DNA from 2 places in the Sorangium sp. So ce448 genome. Region 2 is predicted to be linked to the other one. Evidence: predicted binding sites of a transcription regulator. Region 2 holds the regulator's gene; the other holds the start of a gene.

Region 1 (5,150 bases), 5.0 Mb from region 2:
CTCGCGAACGGCCGTCCGTCGGACGTGTCGCTCTTCAGCCGCTTGCAGATCTCCCAGCCGCTCATGCCGGGCATCATCACGTCCAGGATCACCAGATCCGGCTGGTGCTCGCGCGCGAGCTCCCAGGCGGCATCGCCCTCGGAAGCCTCGATCACAGAGAAACCCAGGTTCCTCAGGTGACGCGCAACGAGGCTCAACATCGCCGGTTCGTCTTCGGCCACCAGCACACGGGGCGGCATCGTGCTCGCGAAAGGCATCGTGGATGCGGATGAGAGTACGTGCGCGCGAACCGGTCAAGAGAGAACGAGAGCGCGCGGCCGCGGCGAGCGCTCTTCACCGTCGCCGCCCGTCGCCGCCCTCCCGAGCGACCCCGAGCGCCCGGGAGGATGCGCTCACGCGGCGCGCGCGAGGGCGATCTTTTCCGTCTGCCCCGCCGCATAGAAGCGTCGCAGCGCCGCGAGAAGCTCGGCATGACGCCCATGGCGGGCAAACTCGGCCTCGAGTCGGCCCGCGAACCGCGCCGCCAGATCGTTCGCGATCCGGTAGCGATCGCCGGTCTCCGTGCCCGGTGGATCCATGAAGGTGACCCGCTCGAAGAGATGGGCGCGGATCCGCGCGGCGCGCTCGGGCTCGAAGCGCCCCGCCCCCGATGGGGCCGCCTCGTGGCGGCGTCCGAGCGGCGGGCCAGGCGGCTCGACCTCGTCAGCCAGATCGCCGTAAACAAGCAGCACGTATTTGTCGACCTCGGCCTGGAGCTCGAGCTCGAGCTGGGTCGCCGGCAGCTCCCTGCGGGCCCGCTCGGCCACATAGAGGAAGTGGCTCACGCCCTCGACGATCTGGCAGATCTCGTCGAACGTCCGCTCTCGCCCCCGCGTGATCGCCCGGCGGGGCAGGTGCAGCGCGATCTCGATATCCCCGTCGGCGTGCCGGATCAGCAGCGCTTCGCGTGCGCTGCCGTCCGTCAGCCGGATGAAATCGTCGACCGCGGGCGCGTCATCGAGCGCATAGGTGCGCGCCAGATGCTGCTGGATCCGGGACGGAAAGGTCGCCCCCAGCATCAGTTGAGCCCGCCCGTACCACGGCTCGGCACGAGCCCTCGTGCCCCGAGCTCATCCGCGAGGCGGCTCGATCCCGTACGAACCCAGCGCTCGTACAGCCGGAGCACCGAGCGCTCATCCCGAGCCCCCGACGCGAGCGTACCGTCGGCCACATCGTTCAGGACGCTCACGAACCGCTCGAATTTCTCGGCCATCTCCGAAAGAACATCGGGCCCCTGGCCGACGCGCGCATTGAGGCGCAGCATAGCGGCGGCATGGTGGTAGGCGGTCGACCCGACCCCGACCACGTAGCCGCGATCGACCCCCTTGAGCTCGATGTGGCCGCCGAAGAAGCCGACCACGTAGAGGACGCTGTCTCCCAGGTTGCGCAGCCGCTGGAAGCGCTCGGCTCCGGAGGCCTCCAGCGCGTCGCGCAGAAGAAAGGTCAGGGGCTGGTTGAAGGCAGACTCGGCATGCTCGTCCGGGTGAGCAAAAGCACAGAGCAGACCGACGAGGTAACTCGACGCCGCCTCGGTGACGGCGACGTTCCGAACTCGGAGCGCCTCGTCCACAACCTCCTGGAAATAGCGGGTCATGCTCGGGGAGAGAGAGATCGCTTGGCTCACAGCGGCACCTCACTTATGCGGGTGCCCTGGATACCGACGTAACCCGGGCCACCGCGCGCTCAGGTCAACCAGACACGTCCTGACGGCCTCCCTCGGGCTGGAGGCCCTGAGGGCATCGCGTCACTGTGCTGCCGCAGCTTTGCCCTCATAAGTGCATTTTAGCCGACGGGCTCCGCCGAGCCCAGCCTTGCGCCACGCACCTTCCCCTGCGATCTCCAGGACTTACAGCCACCTCTGCGCCTGGCTGCCAACGCGCAAAGTGCCGGCCAGGGGCCACTCTTGACACCCTCCAGGGGGTGGCTATCTTCCGCGCGCTCGCTAGCACTCGCCACAGGTGAGTGCTAGCAAAGTGCCCAGACTGCAATCGTAGGGGGCCTTCCGGCGCGCTCCATCGCGCCGGCTGGGTCCGCCGTTCGTGGGACGCGGCGCTCGTCCCCGGAGGACTTGCAAAGATGAAGATTCGACCGCTCCAGGACCGCGTGATCGTTCAGCGCGTGAAGGAAGAAGAGAAGACCAAGGGAGGTCTCTACATTCCGGACACCGCGAAAGAGAAGCCGATCGAGGGGACCGTCGTCGCCGTCGGCAACGGCAAGGTCGCCGAGGACGGTACCGTGCGGAAGCTCGACGTCAAGGAGGGCGATCGCGTCCTCTTCGGCAAGTACTCGGGCACCGAGGTCAAGATCGACGGCGAGGAGCACCTCATCCTCCGCGAGGACGACATCCTCGGCGTGATCGAGAAGTGACGCGGGCGACAGAAGGAACTTAGGAGAGACACCATGGCAGCCAAGGAAATCATCTACAACGAGTCCGCCCGCAGCATGATCCTCGCGGGGGTCAACGCCCTCGCCGACGCGGTCAAGGTCACCCTCGGCCCGAAGGGGCGCAACGTCGTCATCGAGAAGAGCTTCGGCTCGCCGACGGTCACCAAGGACGGCGTCACGGTCGCCAAGGAGATCGAGCTCGAGAACCGCTTCGAGAACATGGGCGCCCAGATGGTCCGCGAGGTCGCCTCGAAGACGAGCGACATCGCCGGCGACGGGACGACCACCGCGACGGTGCTCGCCCAGGCGATCTACCGCGAGGGCTCCAAGCTCGTCGCGGCCGGGCACAACCCGATGGAGATCAAGCGCGGCATCGACAAGGCGGTCGAGGCGATCGTCGAGCACCTCCGCAGCTCCGCCAAGCAGACCAAGGACGCGAAGGAGATCGCGCAGGTCGGCACGATCAGCGCGAACGGCGACGAGACGATCGGCAAGCTCCTCGCCGACGCCATGGAGAAGGTCGGCAAGGAGGGCGTGATCACGGTCGAGGAGGCCAAGAGCGCCGACACGACCCTCGACGTTGTCGAGGGCATGCAGTTCGACCGCGGCTACCTCTCGCCGTACTTCGTGACCGATCCCGAGGCCATGAAGGCGAACCTCGAGGACTGCTACATCCTCATCTCGGAGAAGAAGATCTCCAACATGAAGGACCTGCTCCCGGTGCTCGAGGCGATCGCCAAGAGCCAGAAGCAGCTCCTCATCATCGCCGAGGACGTCGAGGGCGAGGCGCTCGCGACCCTCGTCGTGAACAAGCTCCGCGGCACGCTGCACTGCGCGGCCGTCAAGGCGCCCGGCTTCGGTGACCGCCGCAAGGAGATGCTGAAGGACATCGCCACCCTGACGGACGGCCAGGTGATCGCGGAGGAGCTCGGCCTCAAGCTCGAGAACGTCACGATCAGCGATCTCGGCCGCGCGAAGACGGTCCTCATCGACAAGGACAACACCACGATCGTCGGCGGCCAGGGCAAGAAGGACAAGATCAAGGCCCGGCAGCAGGAGATCCGCGCTCAGATCGAGAACACGACGAGCGACTACGACCGCGAGAAGCTCCAGGAGCGTCTCGCGAAGCTCGTGGGCGGCGTCGCGGTCGTCAAGGTCGGCGCTGCGACCGAGACCGAGATGAAGGAGAAGAAGGCCCGCGTCGAGGACGCGCTCCACGCGACCCGCGCGGCCGTCGAGGAGGGCATCGTCCCGGGCGGCGGCGTGGCGCTCATCCGCGCGCAGAGCTCGCTCGAGAAGCTCAAGGTCAACGACGAGCAGCGGTTCGGCGTGAACATCATCCGCCGCGCCATCGAGGAGCCCCTCCGCCAGATCTCGGCCAACGCCGGGGAAGAGGGCTCGATCGTCGTGCAGAAGGTGCGCGACGGCAAGGACTCGTACGGCTACAACGCCGCGTCGGGCGACTACGGCAACCTGCTCGAGATGGGCGTCATCGATCCGGTCAAGGTCGTCCGGTCGGCGCTCCAGAACGCGGCCAGCGTCGCCAGCCTGATGCTCACCACCGAGGCGCTCATCGCCGAGCGGCCGAAGGAGGAGAAGCCGGCGGCTGGTGGCGGCCACGCGGGCCACGGCCACGACTTCTGATCGCGACGCGCCGCGCTGACCGTTAAGCCCGGCGGGCGAGGGCCGACTTCCTCCTCAGGAAGCCGGCCCTTCGCCATTTCGACTTCCGGCGGGCCGCGGCGCATGATCTGATCCGGCGCAGGTTCGCGATGAGCACCCTGACTACAGAGCGCCTGGCGCTCACCCCGGTCTCGCTGCCCCTGCTCGAGGCGGTCATCCGCGGAGATCGCGCCGAGGCCGAGGCCCTGTCCGGCGCGCGCTTCCCTGGCGCCTGGCCCGGGCGCGCCCTCGTCGAGCGCGCCTTCAGCTCGCCGCTCGACCGGCTGCGCGACGATCCAGAGGCGTTCCTGTGGGGCACGCGGCTGATGGTGACGCGCGCGCAGGAGGAGCGCGTCGTCGTCGGCAGCGTGGTGCTGAACGGCCGGCCCGACGAGACCGGCACGGTGGAGATCGGCTACGGCGTCGAGGGCAAGTCCCAGGGCCAAGGCTACGCGACGGAGGGGTCGCGCGCCGTCCTGCACTGGACGCTGCAGCAGCCGGGCGTGAGGCGCGTCATCGCGACCACGCCGGCCTGGCACCGCGCGTCGCTCCGGGTGATCGAGAAGCTCGGGATGCGCCCTGCCGGAACGCTCGATCACGACCTCCTGGGCGAGCTCCTCGTCTTCGAGCGCTACCCCGAGTAGCGCCCCTCCGTCCACGGACAGGGGCCCGCCTCGGCGCCGCTCACCCTCCTGCGCGGCTCACGCCGCCGCGCGGGTCGCGCCGCCGGGCCCACTCGCACAGGGTCATGCCCGCCGCGATCGCCACGGGGTACGAGTGGTTGATCCCGTACATGGGGATCGCGATCACGTCCTCGCACGCGTCGAGCAGCGCCTGCGGCAGCCCGTCATCCTCGCTGCCGAAGAGGAACACGAGCCCGCTGGGGAACGGCGCCTCCCAGAGGGTGCGCCGCGCGTGATCGCGCTCCACGCCGATGAGCGGGCGGCCGCGCGCCGCTTCGAGGAAGCTCGCCTCGTCGGGGCACTCGACGATGGTCTCGTACTTCTGCATGCCCATCGAAGCGCGCTCGTAGTAGGGCTCGGTCCCGATCAGGAAGATCTCCC
Region 2 (13,952 bases):
GAGCGCGTCGAGGTCGCCGCCGGCTTCGAGCAGCTTCCGCAGCGCCGCGCACTCGGCGTGGACCTCGCCGAGGAGCTCGGCGTCGAGCAGATCGCCGTAGCCTTCGAGGGCCTGCTCGGTCGTGTAGACGAGGGTCTCGGCCTGGTTGCGGAGCTCGGCGAGATCGCGCCGGAGCGCGTCGGTCTCCTTGAACCGCTCGCCCTCCGAGACGAGCCGCTCGACCTCGTCCGGGGTGAGGCCGCTCGTGGGGGTCACCCGGATCTCCTGCACACGCCCCGTCCCGAGATCCCGCGCCTCGACGCGGACGATCCCGTTCTCGTCGATGCGGAAGGTGACCTGGATCTTGGGCAGCCCGCGCGGCGCGGGAGGGATGCCGGTGAGCTCGAAGCGGGCGAGGCTCCGGCAGTCCGCGGCCATCTCGCGCTCGCCCTGGAGCACGTGCACGGGGACGAAGCTCTGGTTGTCGACGCTCGTCGTGAAGATCTCGCTCCGCTCGGTGGGGATGGTCGTGTTCCGCGGGATGAGCTTGAAGCTCACGCCGCCGCCGGTCTCGACGCCCAGCGACAGCGGCGTCACGTCGAGGAGCAGCACCTCGTCCACCTGTCCGGAGAGCGCGGCGCCCTGCAGCGCGGCCCCGACCGCGACGACCTCGTCGGGGTTCACGCCCTTGTTCGGCTCCCGGCCGAAGAACTCGCGCACCGCCGCCTGCACGGCGGGCATCCGGGTCATGCCGCCGACGAGGACCACCGTGTTGACGGCGGAGACGGGGAGCTTGGCGTCCCCGAGCGTCGCGCGACAGACGTCGATGGTCCGCCGGATGAGGCCCTCGCAGAGCATCTCGAGCTCGTTGCGCCGCATCGTCCGCTCGAGGTGGAGCGGCCCGCCGCCCGGGCCGACGGCGATGAAGGGGATGTTGATCTCGGTCTCGAGCGACGACGAGAGCTCGTGCTTCGCCTTCTCGGCCGCCTCCTTGAGCCGCTGCAGCGCCATGCGGTCCCGGCGCAGATCGATGCGGCTCTTCCCCTCGAACTCGTCGGCGAGCAGGTCGATGATCCGCTGATCGAAGTCCTCGCCGCCGAGGTGCGTGTCGCCGCCGGTCGCCTTGACGCTGAAGACCCCGCTCGCGATCTCGAGGATCGAGATATCGAACGTGCCGCCGCCGAGATCGTAGACCGCGATCGTCTCGGCCTTCACCTTGTCGAGGCCGTAGGCGAGCGCCGCGGCGGTCGGCTCGTTGATGATCCGGCGCACGTCCAGCCCGGCGATCCGCCCTGCGTCCTTCGTCGCCTGCCGCTGCGCGTCGTCGAAGTAGGCGGGTACGGTGACCACCGCCTCCGTCACGGGCTCGCCGAGGAACCGCTCGGCGACCTGCTTCATCTGGCCCAGGATCACCGCGGAGATCTCGGGCGGTGAGTAGTTGCGCCCCTTGACCTCGACCCACGCGTCGCTGTTCGGCGCCTCGACGATCTTGTAGGGGGCGAGGCTGATCTGCTTGCTGACCTCGGGCGCGGTGAACTTCCGGCCCATCAGCCGCTTCACCGCATAGATGGTGTTCTGCGGGTTCGTGACCGCCTGGCGGCGCGCGACCTGTCCGACCAGGCGCTCACCGCTCGCGGGGAAGCCGACCACGGACGGCGTGGTGCGCGCGCCCTCGGCGTTCGGGATCACCCGAACATCGTTGGCCGAGGCGACGCCTGCCCCTTCGACGACAGCCACGCACGAGTTCGTCGTCCCGAGATCGATGCCGATCACCTTCCCCATATGCGGCGAAAGATACTACAGGCCTGGATGCTCGCCGGGTGGGGAGACGACCTGGGCGCCCGCGATATTTGGGGAGATCGTGCGGCGAGGTAGCGGGGCACGGCAGATCCCGGACAGGATCACCGCCAGGATGCGCACCGTGCCGGGGGTGTGCGCCGAGGGAGCCTGCGCGACGCCGCGCGGAGGCTCAGTTCGCCGCGGGCGCCGGCTCGACGGGCGAGCCCTTCGAGACGACGACCATGGCCGCGCGGATCAGGTAATCGCCCAGCATGTATCCCGGCTGGACCTCCGCGATCACGACGCCGGCAGGGTGCTCGGTCGAGTCGAGCTGCTGGATCGCCTCGTGCACGCTGGGATCGAAGGGCTTGCCGACCGCGGCGATGCGCTTGATGCCCATGCGCTCCAGCGTGTCGACGAACTGCTTCGTCACGATCCGGACGCCCTCGGCGACCGACTTCACGTCCGGCGCGCCCTCGGCGTGGCTGGCGGCGCGCTCGAGGTTGTCGAAGACCGGGAGCAGATCCTTCAGGATCGACTCGCGGCCGCGGCGCTGCGCCTCTTCGACCTCGCGCCGGGAGCGCTTACGGAAGTTGTCGAAGTCCGCGGCGGTGCGCAGCAGCTGCTCGCGCATCCGCGCGGCCTCGGCCTGCGCCTCGCCTAGCTTGTCTTCGGGGGTGGAGGCCCGCTGCTCCGCGGCCTCTGCGCGCTCCGCGTGCGCCTCTGCCGTCTCCCCCGTGTTCTGGTTCGACCCATTTTGTTCCGAATCGCTCATAGGACGGCGGCACTATAACCAGCCGCGATCCGCTGGCAATCGCCAGGCCCATGGTCGGTCCCGAGGCGAGCGCCGCCGGCCGAGCGCGCCGGCGCTCGCTGCCGCGCCGGCCCAGGACGCCCGCAGGGGGGCCGGCGCGCGGGCGCTCCGGCCGCGCTCCGGCCGCGCTCCGGCCGCTCAGATTGCCCGGGTCTCCACGATCCGCTGCGGGCGCTGCATCGAGCGTTTGCTCCGACCCCCCGCCCGGCGTTAGATCGCCCCCCATGAGCATCGCCACAAGCCCCGCCGCCGAACCTCCTCCGGCGAACGCCTCGACGCCGGCCAGCGCGCCGCTCCTCGCGGCGCAGAAGCACCTCCTCGGCAACTACCGCCAGCCGCCGTTCGTCCTCGACCGCGGCAGGGGTTGCGAGCTCTTCGACACGGAGGGGCGCCGGTACCTTGACATGTGCGCCGGGGTGGCCGTGGCTTCGCTCGGGCATGCTCACCCGCGGCTCGTGGCGACCATCTCCGAGCAGGCGGGCCGCCTGATGCACGTCTCCAACTATTTCTTCAACGCGGAGAACCTCCGCCTCGCCGAGGAGCTCTGCGCGAAGACCGGCTTCGACCGCGCCTTCTTCTGCAACTCGGGCGCGGAGGCGAACGAGGCGATGCTCAAGCTCGCGCGCCGCCATTTCTTCAACCGGGGCGAGGAGGGGCGCTACCGGATCATCGCGTTCGACAACGCGTTTCACGGCCGCACCCTCGGCGCGGTCGCCCTGACCGGGACGCCGAAGTACCGCGAGGGCTTCGGCCCTTCGCTCGACGGCGTCACGCACGTGCCGTACGGAGACGCGGCGGCGGTGCGCGCGGCCATGGGCCCGGACGTCGCGGGGATCCTCGTGGAGCCGGTGCAAGGGGAGGGCGGCGTGCTGCCGGCGCCGGCCGGGTTCCTCGCCGAGCTGCGGCGCATCGCCGACGAGCACGGCGCGCTGCTGCTCATCGACGAGGTGCAGACCGGCATCGCGCGCACGGGGCACTGGCTCGGCGCGATGTACGACGGCGTCCAGGGCGACGCCGCGGCGCTCGCGAAGGGGCTCGGCGGTGGGTTCCCGGTCGGCGCGCTGGTGCTGCGGGAGCGGCTCAACGGCGCGCTGCCCCCCGGCTCGCACGGCTCGACCTACGGCGGCAACGCGCTCGCCTCCGCCACGGCGCGCACGGTGCTCGCGGTCATCGAGGAAGAGAAGCTGTGCGAGGCCGCCGTGAAGCGCGGCGAGCAGCTCGGCCGCGGCCTCGCAGCCATCGCCGCGCGGCTGCCGGGCGTGTGCCTCGGCGAGCGCGGGCGCGGGTTGCTCCGCGGGCTCATCCTCGCGCCGACCGTCGACGCGCGCGCCGCCCTCGGCCGCGCGCGCGATCGGGGCGTGCTGCTCACGATCGCAGGCAACAGCGTGCTCCGGTTCACGCCGCCCCTCATCGTGAGCGAGGCGCAGATCGACGAGGCGCTGGCCGAGGTCGAGGCCGCGCTCGCCGAGACGCCGGCTGCAGGTTGAGGTGGTCGCCTCGCGCGCCGCGGGTCCCGCCGTCGCACCCGTCCCGTGCTCGGGCTGCAGCAAGCTGATCGATCCGCTGCGCGCGGGGCAGGTGGCGATCTTCGATCAGCGCTTCCATTACTTCTGCAACGCGCGGTGCCGCCACGCCTTCCTCGGTGAAGCGCCGCCTGCGCCGGGGGACGGCCGGCCTGCGGGCCTCGCGGCGTCGGGCGCGCCCTTCGCCGGCGCTCCTCCCCGGGGGCTCCCGTCGGGCGCGCCGCCCGGCGCCGGAGGACACCACGCCTCCACCCCGCGCACCCCGCGCGCGGAGCCCGCGCGGGCGAGCGCCGACGAGGGCGCGGCGCGCGTCGCAGATCTCGACGCGCCGATCGTGAACGCGTTCCCCCCCGTGTCGCTCGACGAGAAGCTCCCCGATCTGCCCGTCCTCGACGACGATCGCGCGCTGCTCGAGCCCATCGGGAACACCATCCTGAGCGAGGAGCCGCAGCGCTACGACGCGGTCGAGGCGCGGGACATCGGCGCGCTCCTGCTCGTGCTCGCGATCATCGCGGGGACGCTGGCCGTCGCGCTCACCCTCGCCGGGGACGCGAAGCTCGTCATCGGCGCGCGGATCGTGCTCGCCACGGTGAGCGCCGGGATGCTCCTTGGCCGCGCCGCCACGACCGCGCGCGACGCCACCGATCCGCACCCTGCGCCGATGCTCGCCCCCGTCCTTGGCGGGCTCGTCGCCGCCGTCTGGGCCCTCTTCGGTCAGGACCGCGCCCTCGCGGCCGAGGCAGCGTCGCTCGCCGGCGTGATCGCCACCGCCAGCGCGATCAGCGCGTGGCTCATCGAGAGCGCCCGACATCGCGTATTCGGGGAGCGGGCGTGGATCGGATCCGTGCTCTCGACCCCGGCGCGCCGGCCGCCTGGCGCGTGGGCGCAGGGCTCGGCGCCCGCCGACCGCGCCCCTCAGCGCGGCGGCGACGGCGGTCCTGTCGAGGGCGCCGGGGATGAGCTCTACGAGCTGCGACCGGGCGAGAGCGTCCAGGTCGACGCGGGGGAGATCGTCCCCGTCGACCTCGTCGTCACGGGCGGCGACGTCGAGGTGCTCCCCTGGATCGGCGCGACCACGCCGACCCGCCGCCGCGACGGCGACCCGGTCGTCGCCGGGGCCACCGTGGTCCGGGGTCGCCTCGTCGGCGCGTGCACCTTCTCCGGCGGCGATCGCGCGGTCGCGCGCGTCCTGCTCGACGCCCGCCGGCGCGCGGACGCCCTCGCGCCCATCGCGCAGGCCTCCCGCGCCCTGACCGAGCGCTGGGCGATCGGCGCCGCGGCGATCGGCGCGCTCTCCGCCTTCGTCGCCGGGCGCGCTCCGGTCGAGATCGCGATGACCGCGGCCGCCGTGCTCGCCGCGCTGTCCACGGCGATCACGGCGTCCATCGCCTCGGTGCACGTCGCGCGGGGCATCTTGCTCGGGCTCCGCCGGGGCATCGTCTACAAGAGCGCCGACGCCTGGGATCGCGCAGGGAAGACCTCGGTCGCCGTGTTCTGCGCCCGCGGCACGCTGCTGCTCGGCGAGCCCGAGCTCGCGGAGCTGGAGGCGACCGGCCAGAAGCTCAAGCCGAGCGACGTGCTCGCGCTCGCGGCCGGGGCGGAGCGCACCGAGGAGCACCCCGTCGCGACGGCGATCGTCCGCGCCGCGCGCGCCCGCGGCTTGCGGCCCGACGGCGTGCGCAACCCCAACTTCCACCCCGGCCTCGGCGTGACGGCCGTCACCTCGTCCGGCGAGGAGCTCTGCGTCGGCAACCGCGCGCTCATGCTCGAGCAGCGGATCTCGATCGCCGCGGCCGAGAGCCGCGTCGCCGAGCTCGAGGCGCTGGGGCGCACGGTGGTCCTCGTCGCGGTCGGCGCTCGCCTCGTCGGCATCATCGGCCTGCAGGACGGGCTGCGCCCCGGGGCGCGGGCCGCCATCCAGCACCTGCTCGACGCGCAGATCGAGCCCGTGCTGATGTCGGGCGACGCGCGCGAGACGTGCGAGGCGATCGGCCGCTCGCTCGACATCGATCACATCCGCCCCGAGATCCTCCCCGCGGATCGCGGCACGGAGGTGCGTCGCCTGATCGACGCGGGCACGAGCGTCGCCGTCCTCGGCCACGCGGGCGTCGACGACGCCGCGCTCGGCGCCGCGGACGTCTCCGTGGCGCTCGGCGCCGCCGGCTCGGCGCCCGCCGACTTCTCCACGGTCCTCGCGTCGGACGACGTCCGCGACGCCGCGCTCTCCCTCGCGCTCGCGCACCGCACGCGCCTCGAGGCGCGCGTCGGGCTCGCGCTCAGCGTCGCCCCGGCGCTCGTCGGCGCCGCGGTCATCGCCGCGTTCGTGCTCCCGCCGGCCTACGCGCCCATCGCCTCGCTGCTCGGCGGCGTCATGGCCGTCGTCCACGCCCGCGCGCTCGACGCGAAGAGCTGAGCGCCGGGCGCGGTCGCCGGCGCGGGGCTCCTCGCCGCGCCGGGGCGGGCTACGAGACGTCGGGCGTGGTGTCCTTGGCGTCGCGGCAGTCCGCGCAGACGCCGTACATCTCGTGCTTGTGCCAGGTCACGTCGAAGCCGTACTTCGCGGCGATCTCTTCCTGGAGCGCCTCGATCCGCGGCTCCTCGAACTCGATGATCTTCCCGCAGTTGACGCAGATCAGGTGGTCGTGGTGCGCGCTGGCGTCGTCCGCCAGCTCGTAGCGGCTAAGGCCGTCCCCGAACCGTCGCTCGGAGGCCACGCCGCACTCCGCGAGCAGCTTGAGCGTGCGGTACACCGTCGCGTACCCGATGCCTCGGTCGTGCGCGCGCACCTCCGCGAGCAGGTCCTCGATGGTCATGTGCGGGGCGCCGGAGAAGAACGTGTCGACGATCAGCCGGCGCTGCGCCGTCGATCTCAGCCCCTTCTTCGCCATGTACGCCTGGAGGCGAGCGCGGAGCCGGTCGAGGGCAATTTCGTCCACGTGGCTGGCGCTGCTCCCCTCTCTCTCCATGACGGCCATGGCAAGTTTATCCCGTTCGCGGCGAACCGCGTCAAGGCCGGTGACCGAGCCTACGTGGCGCGGCCTCGCCGATGCTGCCTGTGCCCCGCTCGTCGGCGCTACTCGCCGACCTGCGCCATGTAGCTGATCTGAGCCGCCGAACCCCCGAGGGGGCTGAGCAGCGTGATGGGAGGCGCGACCAGGCCGGCCGCCGCCGTGTTGTCGATGACGACGTAGTAGAGGCCCGGGCGCAGCGCGTAGCGGCGGGTCTCGATGATCCCGGGCTGGAGAGGGCCGCCTGCCTGCACCGGGCCTGGCGGGGGGCCGAGCGGCTTGCCGGTCTGGTAGGCCTCGCGCCACGCGTCGCCGGTGGGCTTGTCGACGATCATGAGGTCCACGGGCGCGCCCTGCGCGCTGACCTTGAGGTAGAGCGCCTGGTCCGAGTCGGCGACCTCGAACGGCCCCAGGTAGTCGCGCTGGTTCGCGTACACCTCGACGGTCTCGTTCGCGAACGTGTACCGCTCCTCGTCCTCCGCCTCGAACGGGTGGTGCGGTCGCTGGGGCGGCATGAGGATCCCCAGCGTGAAGTCCTTCCCGGTCTCCTCGTTGTAGAGGACGGTGAACCCGCGTGTCAGCTCGCCAGCGACGATCTGGTTGCCGAGCAGGTTGGCGAGCCCGCCGAACGGCGGGACGTTGGCCATCACGTCGATGACCGGGTTCTCGACGTAGCCGAGCTGGAAGCTCGGGCCTTGCACGATCCGGTTCAGCCGTCCCCACACGTAGACGTTATCGTCCGCGAGCTGGAAGTCGGGTCGGTACTCGACGGACGTCGTGAGCGAGAAGCCCACCCGCTTGGCCGGCTGCATGTAGCCGTAGCCGGTGCCGGCGATGTGGACGGTGATCGTCTGGGCCGCGTCGTTGACGTCGTACGAGCACTGCATCGGGAAGAACCGCCCCATGGACGCCGATCTGTCCTGCAGGCGCAGCGAGACCCCGCTCTTCAGCATCTCGGGGCAGATCTTGCTGGCGCCGAAGTTCGAGAACAGGAACCAGCGGAGGGCGGGGCTCGCGTTCACGGGACCGCTGACGCAGGGGCAGCCGACGAACGTGAACGACAGCGCGACGGCGGCGAGCGCCAGCGCGGCGGACGCGCGGGAGAGCGGGGGTCTTCGTGCGGGCACGCGGGCTAACATAGCGGGTCGACCTCGGAGGGAGAGCGGGTTTGCGCGCCGGGGGACGGAGGACGGCCCCTCCCGGATCAGCGCACGAGATGCCATTGGACGCCGGGGGTCACCTCGAGATGCAGGTGATTTTTGTGCGCCCGGTCGTAGTTGGGCGTGAGGATCGACGTGAAGATGTGCTGGTCGACGGCCTCGCACACGATGGAGCGCAGCTCGCGTGCTGCCGCGTCCGCTGGAGGGCCGGTGCCCGCCCCCTTGCCGGCCCCGCGGGGCCGCCCGGTCGGGACGGCGCTCTCGCCGCAGACCGGCGCGCCGCGCCTGCCGACGAAGTCGCGCTCCACCTCGATCCAGTCCTCCGCGAACCCGCCGCCGACGCGCTTCTTGATGAACCTGTAGGGGTCGATCGCGAGCCCGCCGGGGTGCCTCGTGGCGAGCCTGCCCTCGGGCCACATCCTGGCCGGAGGTCGCCAGGCCGAGAACATCAGCACCTCGTCGATGTCGTGCGCGCGGAGGATCCGGCTGAAGTCCGAGAGCGCCAGCGCGAGGCGGCAGTCGAAGACGTCGTGCGGGTTTCCCGCGCGTTGGTGGGCCGGCAGCGCCGTCCGGTAGAGGACCCCGCCGACCCCCTGCATCAGCCGCACCGGAGCGAGCACGCCCGGCGCGCGCTGCACCGGCTGGAACGCGATCTTCCGCTGCGTGAGCGCCGCACGGCATTGATCCGCGCTCATCGCCGCGTAGCGCGCCGACGGGTGCTTCGCCCAGTCCTGGTGGTACCTGACCTTCGGCTTGCCCTGCGCGCTCGGCGCGGCGGCGAGGGGGCCGAGCGCGAGGGCGAGCGCGCAGGCAGCGGCGGCATGGCGTGCGGGCGGCATCGTTGCGGTACATCCCTCGTGCGAAGCAAGGCAGGCCGACCCTCTCGGGGGGGGCAAGTGACCACGACCACGGCCACCTGGCCGAGTGGCCGGCCGCGCCGCCCTCCGGTGGAGCGGCGCCCCCGTGCGCGGGGTGGCTGGCCAGTGGCTGCTGCCCGATCCTACCGCGACATTTGACCGGGCCGCGCGATCCCCTCAAAATGGGTCGCATGCGTGTCCGTGGGTCAAGCGCCCGCACGCGCAGCTTGACGTACGGGAGCGAAGGTCCGGCCCGCGTGGCTTCCCGGTCCGGGCTGTCCCTGGTCCAGGTAGCCACCGCGGCGCGCTTGTGCGCTGCATGCAACTGACATGGGTGATCTTTCCAACCGAGCTCGAAAGATCCTTTTCGCCGCGGTCACCGAGTTCATTGCAACGGGCGACCCAGTTGGCAGCAGGACGCTCGCCCGGAAGTACGGGCTGGATCTGTCGGCTGCCTCGATCCGCAACGTGCTCGCCGACCTCGAGGAGGCCGGGTACCTCCACCAGCCGCACACCTCTGCCGGGCGGATCCCGACCGATCGCGCGCTCCGGCTGTTCATCGACGCGCTCGTCGAGCTCCGGTCGCTGTCCCCCGAGCAGCAGGCCGAGCTGAGCGCGAGGTTTACCGAGATCTACGCGGGGGCGAACGATCCGCTCCGCGAGACCGGGCGCTACCTCTCGGAGCTGTCCGGCGCCGCGGCGGTCGTCGCGGCGCCGCGGGCGGAGCTCCGCGCCCTCGCCCAGCTGCGCTTCATCCCGACCAAGCCCGGGCAGCTGCTCGCGGTGCTCGTCTTCGCCGACGGCTCGGTCGCGAACCGCTTCATCTCGGCCGACGAGGCGATCAACGAGGGCGAGCTCACCCGGATCCACAACCTGCTCACCGACGTCATCGAGGGGCGCACCCTGGGCGAGATCCGGGACCTGTTCGCCCGCCGCCTCGCGGACGAGCGCCTCCAGATCGACGCGCTGAGGCGCCGCGCCTTCGAGCTCGGCAGCAAGGCGACGGCCGACGTGACCCGGCGGAGCGAGGTCGTCATCGAGGGGCAGAACCGCCTCATCGATCTGCCTGAGTACGCCGACGTCGACCGGCTCAAGAAGCTGATGAAGGCGCTCGAGGAGCGCGAGGAGCTCGTCGATCTGCTCGACCGGACGCTCGCCGCCGGCGCGGGTGAGGTCACCGTGTTCGTCGGCAGCGAGGCGGGCGACCTTGGCGGAGGCCAGCTCAGCCTCGTCGCCGCGCCGTACATGGAGAACGGCCGCGTCGCCGGGACCGTGGGCGTGCTCGGCCCGACGCGGATGGACTACGCGAAGGTCATGCCGCTGGTCGACGCCACGGCCGCGGCGATGACCGAGGTCCGCGGCAAGGTCAAGTAGCGCCCTTCCGCTGCGGCGCGCGGAGCCGATCGAGCACGTCGTCGAAGTCCGGGGGCGGCGGCGCCTGGAAGCGCATCGGCCGGTCGTCGGCCGGGTGGTTGAAGCCGAGCTCGGCCGCGTGGAGCATCAGCCGCGCGGCCGGGATCCTCGTCCCGCGGTAGTCCCGCACGTAGACGGTCTCGCCGACGAGCGGGTGCCCGGCCTCCGCGAGGTGGATGCGGATCTGGTGCGTGCGTCCCGTCTCGAGCCGGCACGCGACGAGCGTCACGCCCCCGGCGCCGGCCCCCTCCTGCGGCCCTCGGAGCACCTCGATCGGCTCCACGTGCGTCACCGCGAGCTGCCCCTCGCGCCGCCTGTCTCGCGCCGAGCCGCGCAGCCCGTCGCCCCGATCCTCGACGAGGTAGCTGCGGTAGGTGCCGCGCGGGACGGCGCCGTGCGCGAGCGCCAGGTACTGCCGGTGCATCGCGCGGACGCGGAGCTGCTGCGCGAGGTGCTTCTTCGCGGCGAGCGTCCGCGCGAAGACCAGCAACCCGCTCGTCCCCTTGTCGAGGCGCTGCACCACGCCGAGCGGCGCGCGCCCGCGCAGGCGGTCGCGCCTGGCCAGCACCTCGCGCACCAGCGCGTCGAGGGTCGCGGCCTGCTCCGCGGGATCCTCGTCGCCGAACGGGATGGTGCTCACCCCGGCGGGCTTGTTCACCACGACGACGCTCGCGTCCGCGTAGACCACGAGCTCGCCCTCGAGCTTGCGCCGCCGCACCGTCTCGGGCCTCGGCGCGTGCAGGCGGATCTCGAGCAGCTCCCCGCCGAGCACCCGCCGACGGGCGCTCGTCGCCACCGCGCTCCCGACCAGCACCTTGCCGGTCTCGATCAACCGGCGCGCGTCGGACCACGAGACCTCGGCCAGCGCACGGACGGCCCCGTCCAGCGGGCGCCGATCCAGCTCGGCGGGCACCGTCCAGCGGCCATCCTGCGGAGGTCGTACCGGCGCGGCCGGGTGGACGCCGGTCGTTTCGGCGGTTTTGTCTTCGTGGCTCGGCGGAGTGGCGGGTCGGAGCGGACGCATGTAGAGGTCACCGGGGCGCCTCGGCTCCGCCCATCAGCGTGGGACCGGGCTCTACCGGCGCGAAAAAACGCACATCCGCGGGGCCCGCGGGGGCGAAATACACCGCGAATGTTGACACATCGCGCGACGGGAGCCGAAGATATCCAGAGCCGTCGCCGCTTTCTCGCCATCTGAGAGGAGACCCGTTCGTGGCCAGCACCCTTCTCGCCGTAGACGACAGCGTGACCATGCGCAAAGTGCTCGAAATCACCTTTGCGGGTCAGGATTTCCGCGTCGTGACGGCGAGCAGCGCCGACGCTGCGCTGCAGAAGCTCAAGAGCGATAAACCCGACCTGGTGATCGCCGACGTCACGCTCGAGCCGAAGAACGGCTACGAGCTGTGCAAGGCGATCAAGCAGGCCTCACCGGCGACGCCCGTCCTGATCCTGTCGTCCAAGCAGAACCCGTTCGACCCCGCGAAGGGATCGGGCGCGCAAGCGGACGATCACATGGACAAGCCGTTCGACACCCAGCAGATGATCGACAAGGTCAAGAAGCTGCTGGCGTCGCGCGGCGAAGCGAAGCCCGCCGCCGCAGCGGCCCCTGCTGCCGCAGCGACTGCGCCCGCGCGCTCTCCTGCGGCGCAGCCCGCCGCGCAGCCCGCAGCCGCCGCGCAGCCCGCGGCCGCCGCGCAGCAGGCAGCAGCGAGCCCGCTCCAGCGCGCGAAGACCCTCATCTACACGCCCAACGCGCCGGCCACGAGCGCTGCGCCGGCCCAGGCCTCGGTCAAGACGGCGCCGGGCGGCTCGGCAAACGTGCCGGTCACGACGACGATGGCCTTCTCGCCGACGCCGGTGTCCGGCGTGCCGAAGACCGCGACGGGGCCTGCCGCCGTCGCCGCGACCGCCTCCGCGCAGGTCAACGGCCAGATGGCGAGCAAGCTCGAGGGCCTCGGGCTCAGCTCCGAGCAGGTGGAGGCCGTGATGGCGCTGTCCCGCGACGTCGTGGAGCGCGTCGTGTGGGAGGTCGTGCCGGTGCTCGCCGAGACGATCATCAAGGAAGAGATCGCGCGCCTGACGAAGTAGCCGCCCACCGCGGCCGCTGCCTGGCCGTGGGTGTCGACCCGCCCCTGCTCCTGTCGTGCCGGCCAGGCACGCGAACGGGGCGGGGGGCCTTCCTGGGCGCGTGAGGCCCACCGACCCATCCACACGGTACAGCGCGCGTGGCTCGCGGGGTGCGCGCGGTCGGGATCGCAGCGCGGGTGCATGCGACCGCTGCTTTGCCCGGCGACCTGGAGTTGCTACGCCAGGGCCGCGCCTCGTTCCGCGGTTGGCGCAGCCATGAACGACACACACGACAAACGCAGCGGTGCGCCCGCGGACGCCCGCGACGGGACGGTCGCGGGCGATCTGGAGAGCCCGAGCGCTCCTGAGCCACGCGCGCCTTCCCCTGGCGACGGATCGGCAGAGAGCGACGGCATGGTCGGGATGGTCGGGGCCGCGGCCGACGCCGAGGAGGCTCGGCTCGTGCCGCAGGGCAACCCGCTCCGGTGGCGTGGCGCTGCCGTGTCCGCCGCGGGCGCCCTCCTCACGTTCGTCGTGATGGCGCTCGCGCCTCAGCTGCGCTGGGGTGTCCCGATCGGCGCGCTCGGCGTCGCCATCGCGGCGATCGGCCTGCTCGATCTGCTCGGCACGTTCGACGATCCCCCCGAGCGCGTCGCCACGCGCGTCGGGATCCGCGACCTCCTCGGCCCGCTCGCGCTGCTCGGGGGGGGGCTCGTCGCGCTCTTCGTCCTGATCACGCTGAGCGTCGCGGGCTTCTTCTCGCCGAGCCCCCTCTCGTCGGACGGCGCGCCGACGCTGCTCTCGCTGGCGGTGCCCGCCATCGCCGTCCCTGCCGCGTTTCTCACGGCGGTCATCGGCGCGTTCCGGTTCGGCGAGCGCCTCGGCCCCTGCCGCGTCGACGAGGCGGGAGCTCCGCGCCCCCTCGGCCGGCGGCACGGCTTCTGGCTCGTCGCCGTCGTCACGCTGCTCTACCTCCCCATGCTCGGGAGCCACTCGCTCACCGATCCCTGGGAGACGCACTACGGCGAGGTCGCGCGCGAGATCCTGGCCAGGAACGACTGGATCTCGCTCTGGTGGGCGCAGGACGGCTGGTTCTGGTCGAAGCCGGTGCTCGACTTCTGGATGCAGGCGCTCGCGATGGCCGCGTTCGGCGTCCGCTACCGCGCGGGCGAGATGCTCTCGGCGGCCGCCGAGGGGCGCACCCCGTGGCCCGAGTGGGCCGTCAGGCTCCCCGTCTTCGCGCTGACGCTCATCGCCGTCTATCTCCTCTACAAGGCCGTCTCGCGGATCTTCAGCCGCCGCGCGGGGCTGCTCGCGGGGCTCGTCCTCGCCACGATGCCGCAGTGGTTCCT

The links. The regulator HrcA, encoded in region 2, represses chaperone genes, less so after heat shock. The targets are predictions, from matches to a motif close to GNTAGCACTCNCCNNNGGNGAGTGCTANC.
Region 1: a site for HrcA is predicted at 1,981-2,009, ahead of groES (co-chaperone GroES). Genes of this name have one in related genera too.

What each region holds. Positions count from the first base shown of each region.
Region 1 is NZ_CP150343.1:8,755,924-8,761,073, forward strand. It holds gene WMF45_RS33005 (response regulator transcription factor) at 1-257, opposite strand, end outside; gene WMF45_RS33010 (hypothetical protein) at 393-1,058, opposite strand; gene WMF45_RS33015 (hypothetical protein) at 1,058-1,663, opposite strand; gene groES (co-chaperone GroES) at 2,116-2,406, shown strand; gene groL (chaperonin GroEL) at 2,440-4,068, shown strand; gene WMF45_RS33030 (GNAT family N-acetyltransferase) at 4,197-4,730, shown strand; gene WMF45_RS33035 (TrmH family RNA methyltransferase) at 4,771-5,150, opposite strand, start outside.
Region 2 is NZ_CP150343.1:5,698-19,649, forward strand. It holds gene dnaK (molecular chaperone DnaK) at 1-1,761, opposite strand, end outside; gene grpE (nucleotide exchange factor GrpE) at 1,949-2,533, opposite strand; gene WMF45_RS00025 (aspartate aminotransferase family protein) at 2,797-4,059, shown strand; gene WMF45_RS00030 (HAD family hydrolase) at 4,061-6,508, shown strand; gene WMF45_RS00035 (Fur family transcriptional regulator) at 6,558-7,070, opposite strand; gene WMF45_RS00040 (hypothetical protein) at 7,169-8,230, opposite strand; gene WMF45_RS00045 (hypothetical protein) at 8,308-9,102, opposite strand; gene hrcA (heat-inducible transcriptional repressor HrcA) at 9,451-10,494, shown strand; gene WMF45_RS00055 (RluA family pseudouridine synthase) at 10,487-11,446, opposite strand; gene WMF45_RS00060 (response regulator transcription factor) at 11,596-12,621, shown strand; gene WMF45_RS00065 (ArnT family glycosyltransferase) at 12,877-13,952, shown strand, end outside.